DNA from 2 places in the Priestia sp. ST2 genome. Region 1 is predicted to be linked to the other one. Evidence: predicted binding sites of a transcription regulator. Region 1 holds the regulator's gene; the other holds the start of a gene.
What was found. Region 1 encodes NrdR, which represses ribonucleotide reductase genes. Its sites were predicted from a motif close to AACACNATATATNGTGTT; they were not measured.
Positions count from the first base shown of each region.

Region 2: a site for NrdR is predicted at 8,087-8,104, ahead of AC0KUU_RS02110 (vitamin B12-dependent ribonucleotide reductase). Genes of this name have one in related genera too.

Region 1 is NZ_JBVVNT010000001.1:145,136-157,408, forward strand. It holds gene AC0KUU_RS00715 (glyceraldehyde-3-phosphate dehydrogenase) at 1-320, shown strand, start outside; gene speD (adenosylmethionine decarboxylase) at 743-1,123, shown strand; gene AC0KUU_RS00725 (hypothetical protein) at 1,217-1,603, shown strand; gene nrdR (transcriptional regulator NrdR) at 1,847-2,308, shown strand; gene AC0KUU_RS00735 (replication initiation and membrane attachment family protein) at 2,381-3,808, shown strand; gene dnaI (primosomal protein DnaI) at 3,841-4,773, shown strand; gene ytxC (sporulation protein YtxC) at 4,870-5,730, shown strand; T-box leader at 5,791-6,039, shown strand; gene thrS (threonine--tRNA ligase) at 6,084-8,042, shown strand; ribosomal protein L20 leader region at 8,214-8,336, shown strand; gene infC (translation initiation factor IF-3) at 8,406-8,909, shown strand; gene rpmI (50S ribosomal protein L35) at 8,931-9,131, shown strand; gene rplT (50S ribosomal protein L20) at 9,171-9,530, shown strand; gene AC0KUU_RS00770 (DUF1294 domain-containing protein) at 9,591-9,851, shown strand; gene AC0KUU_RS00775 (hypothetical protein) at 9,870-10,247, opposite strand; gene AC0KUU_RS00780 (dUTP diphosphatase) at 10,380-10,868, shown strand; gene AC0KUU_RS00785 (M42 family metallopeptidase) at 10,946-12,031, shown strand; gene sspI (small acid-soluble spore protein SspI) at 12,088-12,273, opposite strand, start outside.
Region 2 is NZ_JBVVNT010000001.1:407,948-420,220, reverse strand. It holds gene AC0KUU_RS02145 (M24 family metallopeptidase) at 1-872, opposite strand, end outside; gene aroQ (type II 3-dehydroquinate dehydratase) at 874-1,311, opposite strand; gene AC0KUU_RS02135 (YqhR family membrane protein) at 1,433-1,969, opposite strand; gene AC0KUU_RS02130 (DUF1385 domain-containing protein) at 2,283-3,239, shown strand; gene AC0KUU_RS02125 (SA1362 family protein) at 3,288-3,686, shown strand; gene AC0KUU_RS02120 (patatin-like phospholipase family protein) at 3,717-4,598, opposite strand; gene mntR (transcriptional regulator MntR) at 4,701-5,132, opposite strand; gene AC0KUU_RS02110 (vitamin B12-dependent ribonucleotide reductase) at 5,417-7,975, opposite strand; gene AC0KUU_RS02105 (lipoate--protein ligase family protein) at 8,288-9,121, opposite strand; gene AC0KUU_RS02100 (rhodanese-like domain-containing protein) at 9,352-9,735, shown strand; gene gcvPB (aminomethyl-transferring glycine dehydrogenase subunit GcvPB) at 9,780-11,258, opposite strand; gene gcvPA (aminomethyl-transferring glycine dehydrogenase subunit GcvPA) at 11,251-12,273, opposite strand, start outside.

The DNA of each region.
Region 1 (12,273 bases):
ACGTATCGCTTGTCGATTTAGTTGTGGATGTAAGGAAACCTGTGACGATGGAAGATGTTAATTTAGCGTTTATTAAAGCTGCTGAAGGACCATTAAAGAATATTTTAAATTTAACAATGGAACCACTCGTATCAATTGACTTTAATACAAATCCTCATTCAGCTATTGTAGATGGACTATCCACAATCGTAATGGAAGATCATAAAATTAAAGTGTTAGCTTGGTACGATAACGAGTGGGGCTACTCTCAGCGCGTAGTCGATTTGGTAAGATATATTGCTGCAGAAATGCGTAATGGATCAAAAATAAGAGTAAGCTAAGAAAGCTATTGATTGCTTTTAAAAAAACAGGGAGCTGTCGCCCTGTTTTTTTTGTTTTTATCCAAAAGAATAGGGAAAAGCAATAAGATAAGCATGCAAAGGGGTGTTTATTTTCCTCAATTTTAATAAAAAATTAATAGTCGTTTAGCAGCTTTTACACACTGTCTCACGAGAATACAGGGGTAATTTGTATAGGTCTATCTGCAAGAACAATCTTTAATAAAATCAAAACACGTATTGCAAAATAAATGTAAACAAAGTATACTATGTTTCGTGAACTTCTTGTGTACCTTTCGGTGATGTGGCTACTTAAAGGGTTAGGACCTCTTTGGACTAACTTTCCCCCGTGGTAGTTAACATGCTATATGGCGAAAGAACTTCATGTTTAACGATTAAAAATTGTTAAAGGGGGAAATATCATTATGGAAACAATGGGTCGTCATGTCATCTCAGAATTATGGGGATGCGATTTCGATAAGTTAAATGATATTGATTATATTGAAAAAACGTTTGTTGATGCAGCTTTAAAATCCGGTGCGGAAGTTCGCGAAGTAGCGTTCCATAAATTTGCACCTCAAGGTGTAAGTGGCGTTGTTATTATTTCAGAATCACATTTAACGATTCACAGCTTCCCAGAGCATGGTTATGCAAGTATCGATGTTTATACTTGTGGTCATTTAGATCCTACAATCGCAGCAGATTATATTGCAGATGCTCTAAGTGCACAGACACGTGAAACAATTGAATTGCCACGTGGAATGGGTCCTGTTCAGGTAAAACAAACTAAAGCGAATGCACTTTAATAGTGTCGATTGATTACGTAAGTTAAGAGGTGTATTACACACCTCTTTTTAGTATATAAATTTTTAATACGCAAAAACAAAGGGGATAACAACATGGGGGTAGTACAAGCAGTTAAATCTTTATTTTCTAATCATGTGGAAACAAGCGATTACCATTCAGATCCGACTCTAAAAACGCATTATTACAAAACAACAGCTGGGAATGCATTTAAGCAAGTTCATGAAATGTTGAAGCACATGCAAGGGATAGAGATACTTGCTGCATATGAAGAGCGAGGAGAGATTAGCTTAAACGTTGTAAAAGGAAGAAAAGCTTTTGTTGTGATTACCATTATTAACGTACGTCCTCTTGAAACCGCTATCGATTTTTCTGCTACAACAGAATCAAAAGTGGTGCCGGTTGATTTTGGTTTTAGTAAAGAACTTGTACGTACGCTTTATAAGAGCTTTGATCAAAAACTCATTCCTCTTTCTTCGTAAGTTCCTTATCATTTTTGAATTTCAGGAAATAAAATGGGGAAATTCCTTTTCCTTTACTTGTATTCAAGCCTTGTTTTCTATAAGATGGAATAAAGCAAATCCTTTAATACAGCATCGTGTTTGTTAAAGGAAATGATGATAAAAATCATAATAAATGGCGAATAGCCGGCTAACATAGATGGAAATTAACTTATATAAGAGAAAATAAAAAGAAAAACAAGGTTTATTATTGGAGCTGAGAATATGAAGTGCCCATCCTGTCATTACAATGGAACGAGAGTGCTGGACTCGCGCCCTGTAGAAGAAGGCCGCTCTATTCGTAGAAGACGTGAATGCGAAGAGTGTCACTATCGTTTTACAACTTTTGAGAAAGTAGAAGAACTTCCGTTAATTGTTGTAAAAAAAGATGGAGCGAGAGAAGAGTTCAGCAAAGACAAAATCCTTCGAGGGTTAATTAAGGCGTGTGAAAAACGCCAAGTAAGCTTAAAACAATTAGAAGATACGGTACACGATATTGAAACAGAGCTGCGCAGTCAGGGTACATCAGAGGTGCAGTCAGATGTTGTAGGAGAAATGGTGATGGAGCGATTAGCTGCTATCGATGAAGTCTCTTATGTTCGATTTGCTTCTGTATACCGACAATTTAAAGACATCAATGTATTTATTGATGAATTAAAAGATTTAATTAAGAAGGAACGACTGTAAAAGAGCTATTGAAGTATTCTTTAGGCTCTTTTTTTGTCATTTCTATTACTTTAAAAGTAGGTAGGGAACGACATGAAAGAACAACATTGGAAAGAAATGATACCGGTCGATCGTTATGTTGTTCGTTCGAACGGCATACTGCAGGAATACGACCGAAAGATTTTAACCATGCTCTATCAGCCGTTGGTGGGTACAACGTGCTTTGGTCTGTATATGACGTTATGGAGCGAGCTGGAACAAGATCGTTTATGGGGGAAAGAGTCTACGCATCATCATCTAATGTCAATGATGCAAATTAATTTGAAAGCTATTTACCATGAGCGGTTAAAATTAGAAGGCATTGGTTTGTTAAAAACATATATTAAGGAAGAAGATGATGTTCGTGTGTTCATTTATGAGCTCATTCCTCCTCTGACGCCCCATCAGTTTTTTAACGACGGCGTGTTAAATGTATATTTATATAACCGACTCGGAAAATCTATCTTTCAAAAAGTAAAAAATTATTTTTCAGATTCACTCGTCGATGAGCAATTGTTCAAAGATGTGACGCATTCATTTAACGATGTATTTAAATCAGTTAAAGCAACGGAGCTGGCTCCAAGTTTTCAGTCTGAAAGCAAGGATGTATTTTCTCCTGATGCTCAAACGGACTTTGTGGATTCCTCCAAACGCGCTTCTATTGAGATGAGCCCGGATTCCTTTGATTTTGATTTATTTTTAGCAGGTCTAACAGATTCAATGATTTCGAAAAGGTCTATTACATCTAAAGTAAAACAAGCGATTGAAAAGCTAGCCTTTTTATACGGTATCGATCCTCTTCAAATGAAAAATGTGGTGCTCGATTCGCTAAATGAGAACGATCAAGTTGATATTGAATTGCTTAGAAAAGCAGCACAGTCCTTTTACCAATTTGAAAATGGAGAAGCACTTCCAAATCTAAGCGAACAAATTCAGCCGCCTATGCTTCGTACCATGCAGGAAAAGCAGCCGCAGACAAAGGAAGAGCAGCTCATTCAACAGCTTGAAGTGACTTCTCCTCGACAGCTTTTGATCGAGTTTTCCGGGGGAGCAGAGCCTTCAAAAGCAGATTTGCAAATGATCGAAGAAGTGATGTTTAACCAAAAGCTTTCACCAGGGGTAGTAAATGTTCTAATTTACTACGTGATGCTGAGATCCGATATGAAATTATCTAAGAGCTATGTAGAGAAAATTGCTGGACACTGGGCGCGCAAAAAGGTACAAACTGTTCAAGATGCCATGAATTTAGCTAAAAATGAACAGAAAGAATATCAGAATTGGACCGAAGCAAAGCAAAATAAAAAAACGGCTGGACGAAAAATTGTGCGTAAAGAAATGGTGCCAGAGTGGCTGAGCGATGAAGAAAAAGAAGAGAAAAAGCAGCCTTCAAAAGAAGTGGACGGATTTGAAGAAGAAAAACGAAAGCTACAAGAAGAGCTCAAGCAGTTAGATCAAGAGCTAAAACAAAAGCATAAAGAATAAAAAGCAGGTATGATAGAGATGAGGTGAAAAAGATGAAGCCTATCAATGATTCACTAAATCAGTTAGTGAACAAAAAGGATTTTAAAGCACGCTTAGAAGCATTAAGAAACAGTATCCTGTCTAATCCCGAAGTCAAAACATTTTTGCAAGAGCATCGCCATGAGTTAGATGAGCAAATGGTTGACCGAGGTCTGATGAAGATGCATGAATTTATCGATCAAAGCAAATGCTGTGACAAGTGTCCTTCTCTGCAAAGCTGTGTCAACATGGTGAAAGGATACCACCCTCAGCTGGTTGTAAAAGGCCGTAATATTGATTTACAGTATGAACGCTGTCCTAGAAAAGTACAAGAAGATGAGCGAAAAGAACAAGAATCTTTTATTCAGTGTATGTACGTGCCTAAAGAAATTTTACAGGCAACAATGTCTGATATTGAAATTGAGCAGGGAAGATTTGAAGCCATTAAACTAGTAAGAGATTTTGTGCGAGAATATGAGCCGAATAAGAAAATGAAAGCTTTATATTTACATGGTTCGTTTGGTGTGGGGAAAACGTATTTTCTTGGAGCAATTGCCAATGCGTTAGCTGAAAAGAAAGTGAAATCTACCATTCTGTATGTCCCTGAGTTTTTGCGTGAGTTAAAAGGTTCGTTTCAAGATCAAAGTTTCAATGAGAAAATAGAGTATGTCAAAAAAGTACCGGTTCTTATGCTTGATGATCTCGGAGCAGAATCCGTAACGAGCTGGATGCGAGACGATGTGCTCGGAACCATTTTACAATTCCGTATGCTCGAAAATTTGCCGACATTTTTCAGCTCGAATTTAAATTTTAAAGAGCTACAACATCATTTGACTTATACCCAAAGAGGCGAGCAGGAAGAGCTCAAAGCCGCTCGTGTCATGGAACGAATTAAGTCTCTAGCCATTCCTGTTGAAATGAATGGAGAGAATAAACGAAATAGATGAGCAGGTCGTTTTACATTTCTTGTAACGACTTGCTCATTTTTTTGCATGTTGCCCCATATACATTAATAAAGCGTGTCCAAAGGGGGGCTATGAGGAATGAAAATATTCTTTAAATATGTAGAAGACGCAGTCGTTGTATATGAGTCTTTATGCGCGAAGCGAAGCGCTTTATCATATGGTTCACAGTGCTTGAAGCTGGTGAATAATCAGCTTTTAGTCATTGATGAGACATACAATAGAGAGGCCATTTTACAAGACATGGTGATACCGGTATTAACCCACGTAATTTTAAAAAAGAAAGAAAAAAAGATGATGGTAAACATATTAAAAGAACAATTTTTCTATTCAGAAGAGGAAGAGCAAGATTTGCTGCTTCAAATTATGGGGGGGATTATGGAAGGAGAGAGAGGCGAAATTCCGCAAAAAACATTTTCTCTTCCAAGAGAATTACTTATCCGCCAGGCTCTTCAAGACTTCTTCATTCATAATGTAACATTCACCTTTGAGTCTTTTCTCCAATTCCGTTTAAAAGAATATCAAGAGCGGCTGCGCTATTATGCCGAGCTGGCGATTGATGAATATAAGCTTGAACAAGACTATCAAATTCTTATTCATCAGCTGCGTCAAGCAGCTAATGAAAGACAGTCATCTACAGGTAACGTGTATGTAATGCACTTGAACAAAAACAAGTTTGTACTGTACGACCACAACAGTAGATATGTTCCTGAACGTGAATGTGCAGCTCTAGCAGAGGCCTTTTTATCTGAACAAGAATCATTATACATAGACTCAACTATTATCGCGCCTTTGCTAAGTTTATCTCCAGCTGCTATTCATCTGTATAGCGACCAGCATGATCATGATTTTGTTTATACCATTCAAAATATCTTCCAAGAAAAAGTTATGTTATACGAAAAAAATGAATTTCCGTTTGATCAAAAGCAAAATATAACGTGAAAGGTTGATTTCTATTTTGAAAATGAATATAATAAATGCATATTGAAAAACAGCTATATGTTACAAGTTATGATGAGGACATGAGTGTATATTTACGGTTTGTAGAGAGGGAGATCCAGGCTGAAAATCTCCTAACACGGAATATATTCTTACCACCTCTAAACTTCAGTAGTAAACGAGCAGAGCCTCTAGTAATTACTGACGGAATTTCCGTTATAAAACCTCGAGCCGCTTCGGGTTCTTTGGGTTATCCAAGATACGAAGAGGAAACAAGGGTGGTACCGCGTGTATACACAACTCGTCCCTTTTGATAAGGGACGAGTTTTTTGTTTTTACAAAAAGTTTATTCAGTTATGTTAAAGGAGTGGAAAGTTGTGTCAGAAGTAATCAAAATGACATTCCCTGATGGAGCTGTTAAAGAGTATCCAAAAGGATCATCAACAGAAGATATTGCGGCTTCTATTAGCCCGGGATTAAAGAAAAAAGCATTAGCAGGCAAAGTAAACGGCGAGCTGCTGGATTTACGTACGCCAATCGAAGAAGATGGCAGTCTTGAAATCATTACACAAGATGCTCCTGAAGCGCTTGAAATTATGCGTCACAGTACAGCGCATTTAATGGCTCAAGCAATCAAACGTTTATACAAAGATACAAAAGTACAGCTAGGTGTAGGGCCGGTTATCGAAAACGGTTTTTACTATGACATCGATATGGAAGAATCAATTACTCCTGAAGATTTAGGTAAAATTGAAAAAGAAATGAAAAAAATCGTTAATTCAAATATTGAAATTGAACGAAAAGAAGTTTCTCGTGAAGAAGCCATTCAACTTTTTAAAGAAGTTGGCGATGAACTGAAGCTTGAATTGATCGATGCGATTCCAGCAGGTGAAAAGGTTACGATTTACCAACAAGGCGAATTCTTTGACCTTTGCCGAGGCGTGCACGTGCCGTCAACAGGCAAAATTAAAGAATTTAAACTATTAAGCGTGGCGGGTGCTTATTGGCGCGGAGACAGCGATAATCAAATGCTGCAGCGTATTTACGGTACAGCATTCTTTACAAAAGCAGATTTAGACGAGCATCTTCGTCTTCTTGAAGAAGCAAAAGAACGTGATCACCGTAAACTTGGTAAAGAGCTAAACTTATTTACAAATTCTCAAAAAGTAGGACAAGGTCTGCCTTTATGGCTTCCAAAAGGTGCGACGATCCGCCGTATTATCGAGCGTTATATCGTAGATAAAGAAGTAAGCCTTGGTTATCAGCACGTTTACACTCCAGTGCTCGGAAGTGTAGAACTTTACAAAACGTCTGGTCACTGGGAGCACTACCAAGATGACATGTTCCCTGCAATGGAAATGGATAACGAAGACCTGGTTCTTCGTCCGATGAACTGTCCTCATCACATGATGGTTTACAAACAAGGTATTCACAGCTATCGTGAGCTTCCAATCCGTATTGCTGAGCTTGGAACGATGCACCGCTACGAAATGTCAGGAGCATTATCAGGACTTCAGCGTGTTCGAGGCATGACGCTAAATGATGCGCATATCTTCGTACGTCCCGACCAAATCAAAGAAGAATTTATTCGTGTAGTTCGCTTAGTTGAAGCGGTTTATAAAGATTTTGGATTTGAAAATTATTCATTCCGTCTATCTTACCGTGACCCTGCAGATACAGAAAAATACTTTGATGATGATGCAATGTGGGAAAAAGCACAAAGCATGTTAAAAGACGCAATGGATGAGCTTGACCTTGATTATTATGAAGCTGAAGGCGAAGCGGCATTCTACGGTCCAAAACTAGATGTTCAAGTTAAAACAGCTCTTGGTAAAGAAGAGACGCTATCTACGGTTCAATTGGATTTCTTACTTCCTGAACGATTTGATTTAACGTATGTAGGAGAAGACGGGAAACAACATCGACCGGTTGTTATTCACCGCGGCGTGGTGTCAACAATGGAACGTTTTGTAGCTTTCTTAATCGAAGAATACAAAGGAGCTTTCCCAACGTGGTTAGCACCTGTACAAGTTCAAGTGATTCCGGTATCACCTACCGTTCACCTTGAGTATGCAAAAGAAGTGCAAGAACAGCTGCAGCTGGCGGGTATTCGTGTGGAACTTGATTCTCGCGATGAGAAAATCGGCTATAAAATCCGTGAGGCTCAAATGCAAAAAATTCCTTATATGCTTGTTGTAGGGGATAAAGAAGTAGCAGATAAAGCAGTAAACGTACGTAAATACGGTGAGCAGAATTCAGAAACAGTGGACTTCCAAGCCTTTTTACAAAATGTAAAAGCAGAAGCATCTCGCTAATGAAAAAAGCAGAGAATTGAAATTCTCTGCTTTTTTATCTAACATTTATAAAAAACTGTTGCATAAATGTTTTTCCTTTGATACAATAATTTTTGTTGTGAAAAAAGAACGAAATCATTGACTTTTGTCTTTGTTGATACTATAATAGCTTAAGTAATTGAATACTTGTTTATACAGAAGAAGAAGCACCCGCTTCTCACCTGAGTGACGCATAGAGCAGTTAGCAGGTACATCGTATCTTAATTAAAACGATAGAAGTGTGGGTGCAGTATGTACTCACACTTTTTTGTGTGAGTTAATAATCGGTCTAAGCAAGCGTATTCGCTCATTAAACCTTGGAGGTGGCTACTTATTAGCAAGGACATGATGGTAAACGAGGGCATTCGAGCTCGCGAAGTTCGTCTAATTGATCAAAACGGTGAACAATTAGGAATTAAATCAAAAAATGAAGCATTAGAAATTGCTTCACGAGTAAATCTTGACTTAGTAATGGTTGCTGCAAATGCGAAACCGCCGGTATGTCGTATTATGGACTACGGTAAATTCCGCTATGAGCAACAACGTAAAGAAAGAGAAGCTCGTAAAAACCAAAAAGTTGTAAACTTAAAAGAAGTTCGTTTAAGTCCAACAATTGATGAACATGATTTTAACACTAAACTTCGTAACGCACGCAAGTTCCTTGAAAAAGGTGACAAAGTGAAAGCGTCTATTCGCTTTAAAGGTCGTGCCATTACTCATAAAGGGATTGGCCAAAAAGTACTTGAACGTTTTTCACAAGCTTGCGAAGATGTAAGTTCAGTTGAATCGGCTCCTAAAATGGAAGGCCGCAGCATGTTCTTAGTCTTGGCACCTAAAAACGAAAAGTAATAGAACGAGGAGGAACACCCCATGCCAAAAATGAAAACACATCGCGGCGCTGCAAAGCGTTTCAAAAAGACTGGAAGCGGTAAATTAAAACGTGCTCGTGCTTACACAAGCCATTTATTCGCTAACAAATCTACAAAACAAAAGCGTAAATTACGTAAAGGTTCTTTAGTAAGCAAAGGTGACTTCAAACGTATCCGTCACTTATTAGATAACATTAAGTAATTTGGGTTGAGATAGAAACAATACAGGAGGTAAACAATTATGCCACGCGTAAAAGGCGGTACAGTAACACGCAAACGTCGTAAAAAAGTTTTAAAATTAGCTAAAGGTTTCTTCGGTTCGAAGCATAGATTATATAAAGTTGCTAATCAGCAAGTTATGAAATCTCACATGTATGCTTATCGTGACCGTCGTCAGAAAAAACGTGACTTCCGTAAATTATGGATCACACGTATTAATGCAGCTGCTCGTATGAACGGTCTTTCTTACAGCCGTTTAATGCACGGTTTAAAATTAGCAGGTATTGAAGTTAACCGCAAAATGCTTGCTGACTTAGCTGTAGCTGATGAAAAAGCATTTGCTGAATTAGCAACTGCTGCTAAAAAAGGCTTAGATAAGTAATGAATATAAAGTCTCGTCATCTTTAGATGATGAGGCTTTTTTGCTATCGGAGGACATATCATGAATGAACTGCTGCTTACCTATTTTATTGTTATTAATATAGTAGGGGTAGGAATGATGTATAGAGATAAACAAAAAGCGAAAAGACATGAGTGGAGAATTGCCGAAAGCACACTGTGGACGGTAGCTGCTATCGGAGGAGCTCTTGGAGGACTAATTGGTATGTATTGCTATCGTCATAAAACGAAGCACACATCGTTTACAGTAGGTTTTCCTATTCTTGCTGCTCTTGATTTACTTTTCTTTTTTGTTATCAGCTGAGCACAAATGATGTTGTGCTCAGTGTAAAAATTCTCGAACGGGGCTTTTCCAGCGAATAGGAGCATTTGGATACATGTCGTGTACGTGGCTTTCCAGCAGCTTGAAATCTTGCTTTTTCAGTTCATGTAATCGAGATGGATCTGTTAACACCATTGTAATTGACAAAGATTCTGGTTCATTGGGATTGCTGTATTTTTCTCCTTCAAATAAAATACCTTTATACGTTAGTAGAAAATTTTTGCGGATATTCGTTTTTTCGTCAACGACAAAAAATTGCTGATGTTCCTGAGCTGCTACAAGCTTCCGCTTTGGACTGCGAAAATGCTGAACCAGCTTTAATAGTGTGTAAGCAACAAGCGCGAAAATGAACACGCGAACGATAACAATAACAAACATAACGCTCCCTCCTTTACAAGGCACAGTTTTCTTACTTTACGTTCGAGTTTCTAAAAAGTTTCATGATTTTTGATATAATTTCTTTATTGGTTTAAAAAGAAGAAGATATACATAATTACAGGAGTGATTACATTGAATTTACAACAGCTATTTACCATGCAGCGCCAGCTGGATCAGCATATAGAGGATAAGCATGAGCTTCATAAGGAAGATTTGATTCCGAGAAAGCTTTTAGCACTGCTTGTCGAAATGGGAGAGCTGGCAAACGAAACGCGCTGCTTCAAATTTTGGAGCGTCAAACCTCCGGCTGAAGACGCTGTTATTTTAGAAGAATTTGTGGACGGTGTACATTTTATCCTTTCTTTAGGGATTGAAAAAGGATACGATGATTTAACTGAGTTACCAGATGCAAAAGCAAGTGATTCAAAAACAGCACAATTTTTACAGGTATTTGCACAAGTTGCTGCTTTCGAGCAGGATCAGTCGAAAGAAAACTATGTGGACATGTTTGTATCTTACATGACGCTTGGCGATATGTTTGGTTTTTCCGCTGAACATATTGAAAAGGCGTACATCTCAAAAAATGAAGTGAATTTTAAACGCCAAGAACAAGGATACTAGAAATAAAGGGATGGGAAATTTTACTTCAACCTCTTTTTAGCTATAATAGAGGTATACATATGAAAGGGGTAATCCATATGACAAAGTTAGATGAAACATTGACGATGCTTAAAGCACTAACAGATGCAAAAGGAATTCCTGGCAATGAGCGTGAACCGCGTGAGGTTATGAAGAAATATATTGCACCTTATGCAGATGAAGTAACGACGGATGGGCTAGGCAGTTTGATTGCAAAAAAAGTGGGCAACGAACAAGGGCCTAAAATTATGGTAGCCGGTCACTTAGATGAAGTAGGCTTTATGGTGACTCAAATTGATGAACGCGGCTTTATTCGTTTTCAAACGGTAGGCGGATGGTGGTCTCAAGTGATGCTTGCTCAACGCGTAACCATCGTTACATCTAAAGGAGAGGTAACGGGGATTATTGGCTCAAAGCCTCCTCATATCCTGCCTCCAGAAGTTCGTAAAAAGCCAGTTGACATTAAAGATATGTTCATCGATATTGGTGCCTCTAGCAGAGAAGAAGTAGCGGAGTGGGGAGTGAAACCTGGTGATCAGGTTGTGCCTTATTTCGAATTTACGGTTATGAACAACGAAAAGATGCTGCTAGCGAAAGCCTGGGATAACCGTATCGGCTGTGCAATCGCTATCGATGTATTAAAAGCTTTAAAAAATGAAACACATGAAAATGTTGTGTATGGTGTAGGAACGGTGCAAGAAGAAGTTGGACTTCGAGGTGCAAAAACATCCGCTAACTTTATTGAACCGGATATTGCATTTGCTGTTGATGTCGGCATCGCTGGAGATACACCTGGTGTTTCTGATAAAGAAGCATCTTCTAAAATGGGAGAGGGTCCGCAAATCATTTTATATGATGCTTCCATGGTTTCTCATAAAGGACTTCGAGATACAGTGGTAGATGTGGCAGATGAATTAAATATTCCATATCAATTTGATGCAATCGCTGGAGGTGGTACGGACTCAGGTTCTATCCATATTTCAGCTAACGGGGTGCCAGCACTTTCAATTACGATCGCAACTCGTTATATCCATTCTCATGCAGCGATGCTTCATCGTGATGATTATGAAAATGCAGTTAAATTAATTGCGGAAGTAATTAAACGCTTAGACCGAAATACGGTAAACGCAATTACGTATAATTAAAAAAAGCTCATTCTCCTAGGAGAATGAGCTTTTTGCTGTACATAGGACAAGGCTATTTATTTTAAACCGTTTTCAAGCGTTGTCAGAATTTCTTCTTTTTCTGATTCTGGAGACTTTTCCCAAAGCACCTCAAATAAAACACCAAGTCCAGGGAGCATTTTTTCCTCGCCGCTTTGAATAGCGTCAGAAATTGTAGCTTCAAGCTCTTCTTTTGAGTTTCCTGAAACGTTTGCAATAACAGC
Region 2 (12,273 bases), 260 kb from region 1:
TCTAACCCTACGCCGTGACCGGTCGAATGTCCAAAATACTGGCCGTATCCGTGTTCTGTAATATAATCACGCGTTAGCGCATCTGCTTCTTTACCCGTCATACCTGCTTTGATGCCGCTCATTCCGTTAAGCTGCGCTTGCAGTACGACATTATAAATTTCTTTTAGCTTATCACTTACTTCACCGACGGCAAATGTTCGTGTGATATCTGAACAGTAACCATTATAGTATGCGCCAAAATCAAGCGTTACAAGTTCGCCTTTTTCAATGACTTTGTCAGAAGCAACACCATGGGGTAAAGCCCCGCGATGCCCTGAAGCAACAATTGTATCAAAAGATGAAGATGTTGCGCCTTGTTTTCTCATAAAGAACTCCAGTTCATTAGATACTTGAAGCTCTGTTAAACCAGGACGAACAAAGGTTAAAATATGTTCATATGCTGCATCTGCTATTTTTGCAGCTTCCTTTAATATCTTAATCTCTGAGTCACTCTTTATCAAGCGTAAGTTTTCGATTGCGTGCGAGATTGGAACAAGTTTCGCGCCGATATGCTTATCAAATAATTGATGCTGTCCATATGTAACATAATTCTGTTCAAAACCAAGCTTTTTAATTCCAAATTGTTTCACTACATTCGCTACTTCTTCTACAATAGGACCCTTGTGCTGAACGATATCAAAACCTTCTGTTTGACTAGTTGCTTGTTCAACATAACGAAAATCTGTTACAAATGCCGCTTTGTCTTCAGAAATAATAACGACACCAGCAGATCCTGTGAAATTGGTCATATAGCGCCTGTTATATTCACTTGTAATTACAACACCGTCCACATTCAACTTTGAAAACTGTTCGCGTAGTTTTTCGATTTTCATTTTATTTCCCCCTTAATTGTAAAAGTGCCTGCAGGGCAAGCTCATATCCATATAAACCTAACCCGACAATTTGACCATGTGTAACAGGTGCCGTCACCGAATGGTGGCGAAACTCTTCACGCTTATGTACGTTCGAAATATGCACTTCAATAACAGGAACAGATATACTAGCAATCGCATCTCGAATGGCATAACTGTAGTGAGTAAAAGCACCAGGATTGATCATAATCCCATCAAATTTTTCATCCGCTTCATGAATCCAGTCGATAATTACACCTTCGTGATTAGACTGTACGCACTCAACTTCTATCCCATGGTCTCTGCCTGCTCGCTGAAGTTTCTCTTCAAGATTTTGAAGATTATCTGTCCCATATACCGCTGGTTCGCGTACGCCTAAACGATTTAAATTAGGACCGTTTATTACTAAAATCTTATTCATCTTAATTCAACACTCTCCCCTACTACGAACCCTTTATGCAGCTCACTCATGTGAATTTGCACTTTATTTTTCTTTTTAAATCATTATATAGAATATATTAGCATACGTTGGAACATTCACACTACTTATTCGCCGTTTGAAAATCTGTAGATTCATCTTTTGTTTGAAGCTCTGCAGCTTCAAAAGAAATGGAATATCCGATGAATACACCATATAAAATATAAATACAGAGGGATGAAATAATCGTGTTAGCTGGAAGCTCTCCAATTGTTTTTAAGTTGGGAAAGAGCGGATTCAAAACAACGAATACAATTGCCCACCATAATAAGCCGTAAGCAAAACCTATCCAAATTGTTTTAAACTTCTTTAATAGGACGTAGTATAACAACCCGACAACAATAGATAATACCCCTATAAGAAAAATACTGACGATAACACCTATTCCTTTATCCTTCCAATCACCTAATGCCCATGGATCTAAAAGCATATTTGGATTGATAACACTAAAGCTGAACAGATAATTTAAATAGCCAATAAAGCTCCAGAAAATCCCTCCAAAAAAGGAAATAAAGATGGCTTTAAATAAAAAAGACATTTCCTGTTTATGCGTAGGGTGGTTATCCTGTTTTTTTTCATGCTGTTCTTTAGGTTCTGACATATTAATCACCTCTTGATGTAGTATGAACTTTTTTCTCATTTCCTACTGACTCATTTCTAAGTTTTTACGTTTATTACTCTTCCTATACGCAAGAAGGGAGCCTGATATCAAAGAGACATTTTTAAACTACTTCGCACAGAGTTTCATAAACAAATTTTATAAGTGAAAGGAAAAAAATTCATAACAAGGGTGTGGAGATGAAAAATATTGGCTAAACTAGATAACATGCATCCGCCTAGAGGTTTATTTGATTTTGCTGTAGAATATAAAATACTAAGAAGTCTAGTCTAGTTAAGTTAGGTTGGTGCCTGAAATGTCTAAATTGCAAAAACCTGCGTATGGTGGTCAAGCCGTTATAGAAGGCGTCATGTTCGGTGGCAAACGTATGATGGTGACGGCTATTCGTCGCAAAGATCAATCTATTGATTATTTTCATTCAAAAAGAAAATCAAATTCCGTACTCACTGCTTTAAAAAAAATTCCTTTTTTACGAGGAATTGCTGCTATTGTTGAAGCCAGTGCAAACGGTACGCAGCACTTGAACTTTTCCTCTGAACGCTATGACGTGAATCCAGAAGATGATGCTCAAGTAGCAGAAGAACAACAAAAAGAGAAAAAAGAATCAAAACTATCTTTAATATTTGGCGTTGCAACTATTGGTGTAATATCCTTTCTTTTCGGGAAAGTACTATTTACATTGATTCCTGTGTTTTTAGCACAATTGACACGTCCTGTTTTCACTTCAAGTGTAGCTCAGGTTTTTATTGAAGGAGTATTTAAACTATTATTGCTCCTTGGCTATATTTATGTGATTTCACAAACGCCACTTATTAAACGGGTGTTTCAATATCATGGAGCAGAACACAAGGTCATTAATGCATATGAAAACAATGCTGAACTTACGGTAGAAGCCGTGCAAGCACAATCTCGACTTCATTATCGCTGCGGAAGTAGCTTTATCCTCTTTACCGTAGTTGTAGGAATGTTTGTCTACCTACTCGTTCCAACGGATCCTCTTTGGTTACGAATTGTGGATCGCCTTGCATTAATCCCAGTTGTCCTTGGTTTATCATTTGAAGTGTTACAGTTAACCAATAAAGTTCGTCATGTCCCTCTTCTTCGCTTTTTAGGTTATCCCGGTTTATGGCTTCAGCTTTTAACAACCAAAGAACCAAAAGATGATCAAGTTGAAGTTGCGATTGCTTCATTTAAAGAACTTTTACGCGTTGAAAATGAACTTTCTTCTACCACTGACGAACAAGTTGTCTAATCCACACCGTTTTGCTTTCTTTTTTTACTATTTTAGGAGGTGAACAAAATGAGACGTCCATTCGTGAAACCACTTGTATATGGTCTAATCGGGTTAGGAGTCATTGGCTTTGCATTTACGTTGATTACAGATCCAGCTGTTTTATTACGTCAAGCAGGTTATATTTTTCTGTTTATCATTTTGTTTTACTTAGTTTATCGGTTTATTCTCCGCCCTTCTCAGACAAAAGGTCAAGATAGAGGCTATGTGCGCGCAGTAAAACAATCAAAACTGCGTCAAAAAGAAAAAGAGCGAGGAAGCAACAAAGTTGATATGCATACGTACCGAAGCTCAAATAAGCGCCCGGTATCCAAATCAACGAAACCGCTAAAGAAAAAGAAAAACAACTCACACTTGACCGTCATCGAAGGTAAAAAAGGAAAAAAGAAAAATAGAGCATTCTTTTAAAAAAACAAGGAGAAAAACCTCCTTGTTTTTTTAATAGCACCATTTTTTCAAAAATGCCCTTGTACGCTTTTTACCAAACGCAATCAGCTCTTCCTTCCGTTCTTCTGTGAGGGTAAATTCTGTCGCAAAAACTTGATTAACAGGTAAAAAGATAATATTTTTTTCGTGACGTTTTGAAATATGTCTTGCATCGTGCGCATCTTTCATCGTCTCAAAAAGCGCACTGAATAAACCAACGGCATTCTTAATTTTATTCCGTTCCCTTTCTTCGTCCTTCGGGCTCAGCTTCACCCCAATTACCGGTCGTTTCTTAAGACTTTTATCATCATCAAACAGAAAAATTGGAAAGTTGCTTAACACGCCCCCGTCAACTATTAAACTGCTTGGGTTAGATTTTAATTTAACCGGCTCAAAAAAATATGGAATGCTGCAGCTCATTCGAACGGCTCTTGCTACAGAAAAGCGATTCGGGTCGATTTGATATTTAGGCAAATCATCTGGAAGAACAAGCATCGTACTGTTGGTCAAATCTGAAGCAATAATACGCAGCGACTGATCAGGCAAATCAGCAAATGTACGAATTCCTCTGCTCCGCAATTTTTCAGCAATCCACTTTTCAAGCCTTTCTCCTTTATATAATCCCATTTTCCAATATAAAAACAGCCACTTTGTCAAGCTTGATGGTAAAAAAGACATTCTTTGATCTAAAAAAGACGATAACTCAATTTCATTCATCATTTCAACAATTTCTTCACTTGTATAACCGGCTGCTACAAATGCACAAATAATGGAACCCGCACTCGTTCCGGCTAACCGCCGAAAGATCAAGCCTTTTTCTTCTAGAGCTTGTAACGCGCCAATCAGTGCAAGCCCTTTAATACCGCCACCTGAAAACACTCCGTCGACGTACACAGCCTCTCCTCCAAACTACCCACTCTACATTTGTAGTCGACTCAGCAACAAGTTATGATAAAAAGAAAAAAAGCAGTGACGCTATTGGCCGCTGCTTTTTTCTTATAATTTTTGTTCTTCTTCATTTCGTTTTTGTACATTGCGAAGATCTTGAATACGGTTATGATTTTCTTCAAAGTATTGAACCAAATCTCCAATTCGATCAATGGAATTCCAGCTTAAATGATGTTCAATTCCTTCTACGTCATCATAAATATTTTTCTCATCTACGCCAATGATGCGCAGCAGCTGCTCTAAAAGCTCGTGGCGATAAACAAGACGTTTTCCAATCTTCTGCCCCTTAGCTGTTAAAACAAGGCCTCGATATTTTTCATAAATTAAGTACTCATCTTTGTCTAGCTTTTGAACCATCTTCGTTACAGATGAGGGGTGAACCGCCAATGCATCAGCAATATCAGACACTCGAGCGTATCCTTTATCTTCAATTAGCATATATATTTGTTCAATATAATCTTCCATACTCGGTGTAGGCATGAAATCTCCCCCAATTAATATTATGTATTGCTAATAATAAGTCATAAATGTCTGTTTCTTATAGTGATATCGTGTTCATGTTTGATAATCTATGTGAAAAAAACGTGTAAATAAAGCGATGTCATAAGATAAAACTGGATAAAAGACATTCAATTAAAATCATACTACAATGCTTATTCAAATACAAGAACCGTTCGATCTCGCTTCTTATTTATGCCCCATTTTTATACATAATAAAAGCTGACTCGTTTGAGTCAGCTTTTACTAGTCAATCATATTCAAAATTAAAGGCCGCATTTCAGCTGTGCACCACAGTTTGTACATGTGTTGCATCCGCCCATTTCTTCTACCGTTCCTTGACGGCAAACCGGACACGTATTACCTACTTCAGAACCGATTGTTACATCAGTTGAACGAATTTCATTAATTGTATCAACTAACACAACGTGCGGTTTCGTTTCTTCTTTTGGCGCTTCAATTTCTTCATCAAACGTATTTTCTTCTGCTTTTAGCGTTAAGACTTGTGCATCACGGCTGCCGTCTACGTACACCGTACCGCCTTTTGCTCCGCCTTTATACAGACGCTCGTACACTTTTTGAACTTGCTCTACCGTGTAACCGCGAGGAGCGTTTACTGTTTTACTAATTGAACTGTCAATCCAGCGCTGAATCACACATTGCACATCCGCGTGAGCTTGTGGTGCAAGTTCCATAGCTGAAATGAACCATTCAGGAAGGTTGTTTGGATCTGCTTCTGGATGCTGATCTAAATACTCTTGAACGATATCAGCTTTTACTTCAATAAATTTACCTAAACGGCCGCTTCGGAAGTATGAGAATGAGAAATAAGGTTCAAGACCCGTTGATACTCCAACCATTGTTCCAGTACTGCCTGTTGGCGCTACTGTTAATAAATGAGAGTTTCGGATACCGTTCTCTTTAATGTTTTCACGAATATCTTCAGGCATTTTTTTCATGAAGCCTGTATTTGTGAATGCTTCACGTAAAGAAGCCGTTTCAGCATCTGTTTCGCCTACTAAGAACGGGAAGCTTCCTTTTTCTTTTCCAAGCTCTACAGACGCGCGGTAAGCCGTCGTTGCAATTGTTTCAAACACTTTATCTACTAACTCATTGCCTTTGTCAGAGCCGTACTCTGTTTCACAATAAATAAGAAGATCGTGAAGACCCATTACACCAAGGCCAACGCGGCGTTCGCCAAGCGCTTGCTTTTGGTTTTCTTCTAAGAAATAAGGAGTTGCATCAATAACGTTATCTTGCATTCTAACGCCTGTTTCAACCGTTTGACGTAACTTTTCAAAGTTAACAGTTTTCGTTTCTTTATCTGCCATTTGCGCTAGGTTAACAGCAGCTAAGTTGCAGACAGAGAATGGTGCAAGTGGTTGTTCACCACATGGATTTGTTGCAACAACGTGCTGACCATATGCTTGAGCATTTGTCATATCATTAGCATTGTCAAAGAAGAAAATGCCTGGTTCAGCTGAGTACGTTGCACAAATATTAATTAAGTTCCATAGCTCTTTTGCACGGATAGTACGATACGTACGAACTTTGTTTCCTTGTTTTGCCCATTCGCGCACGTCGCCTACTTCGTGCCAGTTTTCATTGTAGTTAGCCATTTCTTCTTTTGAATAGCTTTCTACGTCTGGGAAGCGAAGTTCGTATTCTCCGTCGTTTTCAACAGCATCCATAAAATCTTTTGTTAAGCATACAGAAATGTTTGCTCCTGTTAAAAACTCTGAGTTATGAACGCTGTACGTTCCGCCTGTTTGCAGCTTTTCTTCTGCATGTTTGATGATTTTTTCACTGAACCCACCAAGACCAGGAATTTGTTTATAGTTAATGATTCCTTGGTACATCGCTTCTTCAGACTCTGTTAGCGGCGTGAACTTCAATTTATCTTGCGCATGTTTTTTAATCATTTCGTCATTTGTGTTTTCAATTAAGAAACGTAAAATGCGAGGGTTTTGCATTTTAGAAATAATAAATTCTACAATGTCAGGATGCCAGTCGGCAAGCATGATCATTTGGGCCCCACGACGTGACCCACCTTGCTCAACAAGATGCGTCAGTTTAGCAATATCATCTAACCATGAAACCGAACCAGATGATTTACCGTTTACACCGCGAGCCAGCGTGTTGCGTGGACGAAGAGTTGAACCATTCGTTCCAACACCGCCTCCACGGCTCATGATTTCCATTACTTGTTTGCGGTGTTCTGAAATACCTTCACGTGAATCTTTTACATAAGGCATTACATAACAGTTGAAGTACGTTACGTCCGTATCAGCACCTGCACCGTAAAGAACGCGGCCAGCTGGTACAAAGTTTAGCTGAACAAGCTCTTGATAGAACTTTTCAAACCACTCTTTGCGCTTTTCTTCTGTTTTTTCCACAGAAGCTAAGCCTGTTGCATTACGTTTTGCAATTTGCTCGTAGAAGACTTCTAGAGGTTTTTCAATGACATCTAAAGAACGAGTGATTAATCCGTTTTCTGCTTCTTCAGGCGATAAAGCTCCTCTAAACTCATCTTCTACCTTGACAACAGCGGTTTTTTGCTCAAAATTAATGCTTTCCACATAGCCAAGTCCTCGTGCTGGAAATTTTGGATCTTCCTTTACGGTTAGAACAACAAAATCTCCTTCTGATAACGTTAATTTTTCCGTATCTTTAAACGCATAGCGGTCTAACATTACCAATCTTGAAACACCTTTATGAGTCAACTTCATATCCGGTGTAATCGGATGTACTTGCGGAAAGCGTTCAATATCTGAATTGAGCTTTTCAACATTCATATTCACTTTTTGATTTAACAAAACAGTCATTCTCACAACTCCTTACCTATCGAACATCTATAAATTTATTAACTCTATTTCCTTTTAAAGGAAATAGAGTTTTTCAATCAACTATCAATAACTTACCACACGGCTTGGACGAATTCAATATATAGTATTTGACACTTCTCCAAACATCTACATATAGAAGGGTGTCAAGTGAAATATTTTTTTTTTCGTAAAAAAAGTGTTTGACTTTTCTTCCCTATGTATTCTATTAGCCAAGCATTGTTTCTAAAAATTCCACTAAAAAGTGCAACTTATAAGAAGTTGCACTTTTATCTATTTCCCATGGGCATCCGTTTAGCGCTTAAAGTTCCATTCATCCGATCCGTACTTTGTGCGCGCTAGTTCTTCTACATATGCTTCCTCTTCTTCAGACAGTGTATACGGTTCTAAATCGATATCAAGAGCAGAAGCAAATCCTTTATAAAACGCTTCTTTTGCTTCTTCAATAGAGATTTTGCGGCCCGCAATTGCATTAATGGCTACCGCTTTAGAACGAAATGCGCGCTGCATTCTTTCTTTCACGCGATCATTTGGATAATTAAACACGCTGAATAATTTATCTTCATCAATCTCTAACAGAATAGAGCCGTGCTGTAGAATAACTCCTTTTTGTCTAGTTTGGGCACTTCCAGCAATCTTGCGGCCCTCTACAACTAGTTCATACCAAGAAGGAGCATCAAAGCACACGGACGAACGAGGGTTTTTTAAGCTATTTTTTTCTTCTTCTGAACGAGGAATAGCAAAATAAGCCTCGAGCCCTAACGAACGAAATCCTTCCAGTAAACCTTCAGAGATTACGCGATATGCCTCTGTAACTGTCTTGGGCATGTTAGGATACTCTTCAGATACAATTACGCTGTAAGTAAGCTCTTCATCGTGAAGCACGCCCCTGCCGCCCGTTGGACGTCTTACAAAGCCTAGCCCTAATTCTTTTACTTTATCAAAGTTAATTTCTTTTTCAGCTTTTTGAAAATAACCGATTGACAGCGTTGGAGGGTTCCATCCGTAAAAACGAATCGTAGGTGGAATTTCTCCTTTACTATGCCATTCTAATAACGCTTCATCTAACGCCATATTGTAATAAGGCGAACGGTTGTTGGAATCAATAAATCTCCACTTTGCTTTCATCTACCTCATCCTCAGCTATATGTAATATAAAAAATAAATCCGTTTTTTAGTCTACCAAAAGATTGAGCTAAGGAAAAGCAAAGAGCAACATAAAACTGTGAATTCAAATGTGGTAGTTTTTTCATTTCCGGGAAGAAATCCGCTAGATTCAAGGCAAAATCGCTTTACTTCTAATTTCATTCACTTATATAATAAGAGTATGGATTTTGTCGAAGAAAGGAAGAATCAGCATGTCAGCAATTACAGCAGTACTCATTTTACTTGGAGTAATCATCATATACTCTGTCGTTATGTTCTTTGTCCAACGTCGCATTATGAAAACGTTAACTGAAGAAGAATTCCGCAGCGGCTACCGCAAGGCACAGCTAGTTGATATTCGTGAACCGAATGAATTCGAAAACGGACATATTTTAGGCGCACGAAATATTCCTCTTTCACAGTTCCGTATGCGCATTAAAGAATTTCGTCCAGATCAGCCTGTCTACATCTATTGTCAAAGCGGAATGCGCACAGGACGCGCAGCACAAATGCTTCGTCGCCACGGTGTTCAAGAAATCTATGATTTAAAAGGCGGCTTCAAAATGTGGAACGGTAAAGTGAAAAAGAAAAAATAATGGTATGTATATAGAAAAACCTCGCCTTTGGGCGAGGTTTTTTGTTAGACGTTTTGAACAGCCTGTTCTTTCTGATAGCGAAGAACTGGCTTTCTCGCTGCCAGCGTTTCATCAAGGCGCTTCACAACCGTTGTATGCGGAGCTTCCTGTACGACTTCAGGCGTTTCTTCTGCTTCTTTTGCAATTTGAATCATCGCATCGATAAACGCATCTAGCGTTTCTTTCGACTCCGTTTCCGTTGGTTCGATCATCATGCACTCTTCTACGATAAGCGGGAAGTAGATAGTCGGCGGATGATAGCCAAAATCAAGCAGTCGTTTCGCAATATCCAATGTGCGCACGCCAAGCTTTTTCTGACGTTTTCCAGATAAAACAAATTCGTGCTTACAGTGACGGTCAAACGGAAGCTCATAGTGTTCTGCTAAACGACGCATCATATAGTTGGCATTTAGCACAGCGTTTTCCGTCACCGCTTTTAAGCCGTCTGGACCCATTGAACGAATATACGTATAAGCGCGAACGTTGATACCGAAGTTGCCGTAAAACGGCTTTACACGTCCAATTGACTGAGGACGGTTATAGTCAAAGTGATAGCCTTCTTCTGTTTTCACAAGCACTGGTTTAGGCAAATACGGAATTAACTCTGCTTTTACCCCTACCGGACCAGAGCCAGGACCGCCTCCTCCATGAGGGCCTGTAAACGTTTTATGAAGGTTTAAATGAACAACGTCAAACCCCATATCTCCAGGACGGGCTTTACTTAATACTGCGTTTAAATTTGCACCATCATAATAAAGCTTTCCACCTGCTGCGTGAACAATTTCAGCCATTTCTAAAATATCTTCTTCAAATAATCCCAGCGTATTTGGGTTTGTTAACATTAAAGCGGCTGTATCTTCTCCTACTACGCGGCGTAAATCCTCTAAGTCCACTAAACCATGTTCGTTTGATTTTACCGTCACCGTTTCAAATCCCGCAACTGTTGCCGAAGCCGGGTTCGTTCCGTGAGCTGAGTCTGGAACAATGACTTTTGTTCGCTGCGTCTCACCATTTGCTTCATGATAGGCACGAATCATCATAAGCCCGGTCCACTCGCCGTGAGCACCTGCTGCTGGCTGAAGTGTTACTTCATCCATTCCTGTAATTTCTGTTAAATGCTCTTGTAAATCATATAAAAGTTCGAGAGCACCTTGAACCGTTTGCTCATCTTGAAGCGGATGAATATGCGCAAACCCAGCAATGCGTGCTGCTTGTTCATTCACTTTGGGATTATATTTCATCGTACATGAACCAAGCGGATAAAACCCTGAGTCTACCCCGTGATTTCGTTTTGAAAGCGCGGTGTAATGACGCATAATATCGAGTTCTGATACTTCAGGAAGCTCAGGAGCTTTGGTACGCACATACGCTTTCCCAAGCAGTTCTTCAGCATTTACTTGCGGCACATCTAACTCTGGCAATGAATAGCCGATTCGTCCTTCTTTACTGCTTTCAAAAATAAGTGATTGATTTTGATTAAGCATGAAGATCCCCCAATTCATTTACAAGTTGGTCAATTTCCTCTTTTGTACGGAGCTCTGTAAAAGCAAGCAGCATGTGATTTTCAAGCGCTTGGTTATCACGGCTAAGATCATAACCGCCAATTATTTTTGATGCTAATAAATGATTGTTTGCTTCTGTTACCGAAACCGGAAGCTTCACGACTAATTCGTTAAAAAACGGTCCTTCAAATGCTACATTTACCCCTTTTGCCTTTAACGCTTCATATGCATAATGCGTTTTTGATAAGTTTTGCAGCGCCATTTCTTTTACACCTTGCTTGCCTAAAGCTGTCATGGCAACTGATGCTGCTAAAGCATTTAACGCTTGATTTGAACAAATGTTAGACGTCGCTTTATCGCGGCGTATATGCTGTTCACGCGCTTGAAGGGTTAAAACAAACCCTCGCTTACCGTTTTCATCGACCGTTTGCCCTACTAATCGTCCTGGGATTTTTCGCATAAGCTTAGACGTAGTTGCAAAGTATCCGCAGTGCGGGCCTCCAAATTGACTTGGAATACCAAATGGCTGTGCATCTCCAATGACAATATCAGCTCCGAATTCTCCAGGAGGCGTAAGTAAACCTAATGATAAAGGATTGCTTGAAACCACAAACATGCATTTTTCTTGATGGGTAATTTCTTCAATTTCTTTTAACGGCTCGATTTGTCCGTAGAAATTTGGATACTGGACAATAACAGCTGCCACGTCACTCCCCATCTCTTTTTCTAATGCAATCATATCTGTTACGCCGTCTGCTGAAGGGATTTCTACCACTTCAATGTATTGACCCTTCGCATACGTTTTTAACACATCTTTTGACTCAGGGTGAACAGCCGCAGAGACAAGTACTTTTTTCTTTTTTGTTTGACCCGCACTGAGCATAGCGGCTTCTGCTAAAGCAGTTCCTCCGTCATACATAGAAGAATTAGCCACGTCCATCCCCGTTAACTCACAAATCATTGTTTGAAATTCAAAGATGGCCTGAAGTTCTCCTTG